DNA from 2 places in the Clostridium malenominatum genome. Region 2 is predicted to be linked to the other one. Evidence: riboswitches for the same ligand, from Rfam matches in the RefSeq annotation. Region 2 holds a riboswitch; the other holds the start of a gene.
The links. Region 2 has a riboswitch for cyclic di-AMP ahead of ABDZ69_RS00290 (cell wall hydrolase). Riboswitches for the same ligand answer to the same signal wherever they lie in the genome.
Positions count from the first base shown of each region.

Region 1 (2,414 bases), on a different contig from region 2:
GAAACTCAAATCTCAAGTCTTTATTTAATAACACCAGTTTGTAATATTGACTCTTTAATTGCTATAGAAAATGTAACTGATGAAAACGGAGTAGCAACTTCATCTACAATGGTAAATAGTTTTTTACCTTATTTAAATAAAGATATGAAAGAAAAATTGAAAAATATAAGTATAGACAAGATTTTTAAAGAAATTAGTGGAATACCTTTTGATGAAGCATTGGAAAAATTAAATTCAGTACTATCATAAAGTAAATTAAGCCTCTATAATACACTCTTGTATTATAGAGGTCTTTTGATTAGTATAGCCGTAACCGTAAAAAAATTTTATTTTCCAGCGGCTTTTAAAATAGCAGCTTGATGTTGAGGATCTTGTCTATTATCTTTATGTCTTGTACTATTTAAGAAGTGTATATCTATTACTCCACTCATTCCATTGTTCTTAACAGCATCTAAATTTTCCCCTGTTCCATAACCGCCTGAACGATTGCTAACAGTTGTTACTGCTGGTGCTGAATCAACTCCAGCATGAGGCATAGCTGTCATTGATGCAGCTATTTTTCTTCCATTAATATTAATTATAACGGGCCTTCTTACCCAAGAAAAACCACCCCAGATGCTTTTTATAATGTTCGTATCTGATATAGTTAAAGCCTCACCATCAATATGGTTTGTCCCAAAAGTTCTCTTAATATTAAAATATTTACCAGTACCTAAATCTGTAACTCGTACATTAGTACTTATAGGTATTATGCTTTGTACTTGTTTCCAATCTAATAACTCACCATATTTGGAGGCATTGGCATTGTTTGAGGTATTGCTATTATGTAGGTTCTTTTGAGAAGAAATTGATAGACCACCTCTAGATGGTGATTGTGTTGATTTTGTATTTTTCTTAGGTGTACTGCTTGGACTTGAAGTTTTCGCATCAGCTTGTTTTGTATCCTCGACTTTTTTAGAATGCTCTATTTGAGGTTGAATAGCATCACCTGTGATGTCTGTACTTTGCTCTAAGGATTTGCTCTCACTTATAGACGAGTTTGATGCAATAGGTGTCTTTTGCTTTGTGCTTAGTTTAGTTGACAGTACATTGGAAGCGCCAATAGTCAGAACTAAAGAAGCTGCTAATGTTACAATAATTTTTTTCATTATTTTTACTCCTCACTTGTGCCTACGAGGTTAGTTGACGGGTTCGGAAAGAGGATTTCCCTACATATTTAATGATTCACCCCAATGATATTCCCCCGCTGTCAATGACATTCGGCAAAATTTATATTTTGTTCAATAAAAATTATACATAAAACTATAAAAAGTAGATACAGGTAATATATTCAATGGTTTTTTCTAGGGTATTTATAAGATATTTATTTATAGGAAATATTTTATAGTTGTATTGACAATATAGTATAAACTACATATAATGAACATATGAATACTTATTCATATGTTCATGTGTATGAGTGAGAGATAATAGTTTGGGGGAAAAATTATGAGCAAAGAAATTAAAAAACCTAATGTAAATATAAAACCGTTACAAAGTAGTTCTAAAGCTAATGTTAAAAAAGAGTTTATATTAGAAGGACTTGATTGTGCTAATTGCGCTAATAAAATAGAGAAAAAGCTTAATGAATTAGATGGTATTAACTCTGCTAATGTTAACTTTGCCACTAAAACATTAATTTTAGAAATTGAGGAAATTAATAGGTCAAGGGAGCTAATAGCTGCAACAAATGATATTGTTAAAAGCATAGAAGGGCATGTTAATGTAAAAGAAAAGCAATTCAATAAAATATTAAAAAAAGAATTACTGCTTGAAGGACTTTGCTGTGGTAATTGTGCTGCTAAAATAGAAAGAGAGTCAAATAATATAGATGGTGTAAAATCTGCTGTAGTGGATTTTGTATCTACAAAGCTTATCATAGAAATGGACAATCTTTCTAAGAAAAATCATATTGTAGAAAAAGTTAAAGAAATAGTTGCAAGGATAGAACCAGATGTTAAAGTTATTGAAATGGAAAATGAGAAGAAGACATCAAAACATGAAAATCATGACCATGGACACGACCATGACCATGGAGAAGGTAATAAGGGGGAAATAATGAGATTTGCAGTTGGTGCAGCCCTCTTTGGAGTAGCCACTGCCTTTAAGTTTTCATTTGCTGTAGAACTAATACTTTATCTAATAAGTTATGTGATCGTTGGTGGAGAAGTTGTGTTGAGGGCATTGAAGAATATAAGAAGAGGGGAAATTTTTGACGAAAACTTCCTTATGAGTATAGCTACAATTGGTGCCTTTGCCATTGGTGAATTTCCAGAAGGGGTAGCAGTTATGCTGTTCTATCAAGTGGGAGAGATATTCCAAGGTATGGCTGTCAATCGTTCAAGAAAATCAATTGCAGCGCTTATGGATATAAG
Region 1 covers NZ_BAAACF010000012.1:43,337-45,750, reverse strand. Annotated here, with positions in the region: gene ABDZ69_RS15815 (hypothetical protein) at 1-249, shown strand, start outside; gene ABDZ69_RS15810 (hypothetical protein) at 327-1,148, opposite strand; cyclic di-AMP (ydaO/yuaA leader) riboswitch at 1,153-1,275, opposite strand; gene ABDZ69_RS15805 (heavy metal translocating P-type ATPase) at 1,489-2,414, shown strand, end outside.
Region 1: linked by a shared signal. The riboswitch ahead of ABDZ69_RS15810 (hypothetical protein) and the one ahead of ABDZ69_RS00290 (cell wall hydrolase) in region 2 are both predicted to bind cyclic di-AMP.

Region 2 (2,414 bases):
CAACTTTATTAGTATTTAAAGGTGGAAAAGTAGTAGATACTTTAGTTGGATTTAGACCAAAACAAGCTTTAAAAATGGCTATAGAAAAACATGTTTAATTTTAATTAATAAAGATAAGTTAACACTAATAGTGTTAACTTATTTGTTTATTATAATTTAGGAGGGGATTATATGAATGAAAGATATGATATTGCAATTATAGGAAGTGGACCAGCTGGATTATCCGCTGCAATAAATGGTAAGATAAGAAATAAAAATATAATTATGTTTGGCAATAAGAACTTAAGCAATAAATTAATAAAAGCACCTAAAGTTAATAATTATTTGGGTTATTCAGATGTAACAGGGGAAGAGTTAAAGGATGCCTTTGTGAATCATATAAATGATATGGGAATAGAAATTATAGGAGAAAAAATAACTGCAGTTTACGCTATGGGTGATTATTTTACTTTAATGGCAAATGATAAAATGTATGAATCAAAGACTGTAATAATTGCAACAGGTATGGAGTTTACTAAACCGTTAAAGGGTGAAGAAGAATTTTTAGGAAGAGGAGTAGGCTATTGTGCAACTTGTGATGCACCTCTATACAAAGGAAAGAAAGTAACAATAGTGGCTTATAATAAAGAAGCGGAAGAAGAAGCTAACTTTGTTAGCGAATTAGCATCCAGATTATATTTTATACCTATGTATAAAGGAGAGTATAGCCTAAATTCAAAGGTAGAAATAATTAAAGATAGACCAATAGAAATCCTTGGAGATTCTTTAGTAAGTAAGATTCGTTTAGCTAAACAAGAATTAGATACAGAGGGAGTATTTATACTTAAGGATAGTATATCACCAGGGCAATTAGTACCAGGATTAGAGTTAGAAAATGAACACATAAAAGTAGATAGGAATATGGCTACAAACATTGAAGGATGTTTTGCAGCAGGGGATTGCACAGGTAAGCCCTATCAATATTTAAAGTCTGCTGGAGAAGGTCAAGTGGCAGCTCTAAATGCTGTAAGCTATATAGATTCAAAGAAATAAAAGAGGTCTCCTATTTTTAGGAGACCTTATCTAGCTATAAAGAAAACATGATTTCCGATAGATCTTACATTGTTTTTTTCAATGTTTTTCATCCAAGTAGAAGTTGCTATTTTAGGATTATAGAAAAACAATGCTTTATTTGTAGGGTCTTTACCATTTAAGGCTTCTATTACAGCTTTATAACTATGTTCGTCAGGATTTACTTTAATCTCTCCATTTATTACACAGGAGAAAGCCCAAGGTTGTTTTACAACTCCCTCTACAGATTTAGGGAAGGATGGGTCTTTAAGTCTATTTAAAATTACTGATGCTACGGCTACTTTTCCTTCGTAGGGTTCGCCTGCACTTTCAGCGTGAACTACTTTAGCCATTAAATGAATGTCTTTATCTGTAACATGAAAGGTTCTATTGTCATAACTTAGAACTTGAACGGTTTTACCCTGCTCCATAAATAAGTCTTTCTCTCCATCTAATGCTTCATATGCGTTTATTTTTACAGGAAACAATATGATAGATAGTATGAAGAAAATAATAATATTTTTTTTACACATTTAGTATATCCTCTCCTTTTACCTACGGGGTTAGCTGACGGATTCGGCAAAGGGTTAGCCTACGTAAAAACGATTCACCCCAAAAACTGGTTCCCCCGCGTTTGTTATAACTTAGGTTAACCATATTGTTCCCTATTAAATAGAAAAAATACGTATTTTTATTGTATATTATTTTCTTTTTTAAACTCTAAATAAATTTTTACAAATTCATTGTAATTGTTATTCATTAATTTATAATTTAATTCAGGTTCAGTATATAGATAATTTAAACTTTTTAAAGCGGCGGCGGATGTTTTCTCTTTATTATTTTGTATTTCTTTATTTAATGCATATGTAAAGCTCTTTAAGTATGTATTATAATGATCCAAAGTTTTTGAAAATAGCTTATAAGACTCTATTCCTTCATTAGGAACAGCTAGTTTAGAAAACTCATTATTAATTTCTGACAATTCATTCTCTATATATTCTAAGGTGGTTGTCATTTCACTGTATGATATTTTTTGGCTATTAATATCTTCTCTGTAGGATAAAAAGTCTACTTTAATTTCAATGAAGGTACTTAAAATACTATCTAGGCTATCCACAAAATCTTTATATTGGCTTTCGTGAATTTCCCTATCTTTATTTTCTCTAATTAGACCTTCAATAAAATATATTGAGTTATCAATGTATTTTACTGATTTTGGTGTAAGAGCATAATATTTTAAACATTCCTCTTTATATTTCTTTAAACTTTCACAGGACTTATCTATATCTTTGCCTTTTGGATTATTTAATATTGATAAAATTTGTTCATATATATGTATATTATTATTAATTCCTTTAAGCATA
Region 2 covers NZ_BAAACF010000001.1:38,848-41,261, forward strand. Annotated here, with positions in the region: gene trxA (thioredoxin) at 1-98, shown strand, start outside; gene ABDZ69_RS00285 (NAD(P)/FAD-dependent oxidoreductase) at 172-1,032, shown strand; gene ABDZ69_RS00290 (cell wall hydrolase) at 1,059-1,583, opposite strand; cyclic di-AMP (ydaO/yuaA leader) riboswitch at 1,589-1,711, opposite strand; gene ABDZ69_RS00295 (hypothetical protein) at 1,742-2,414, opposite strand, start outside.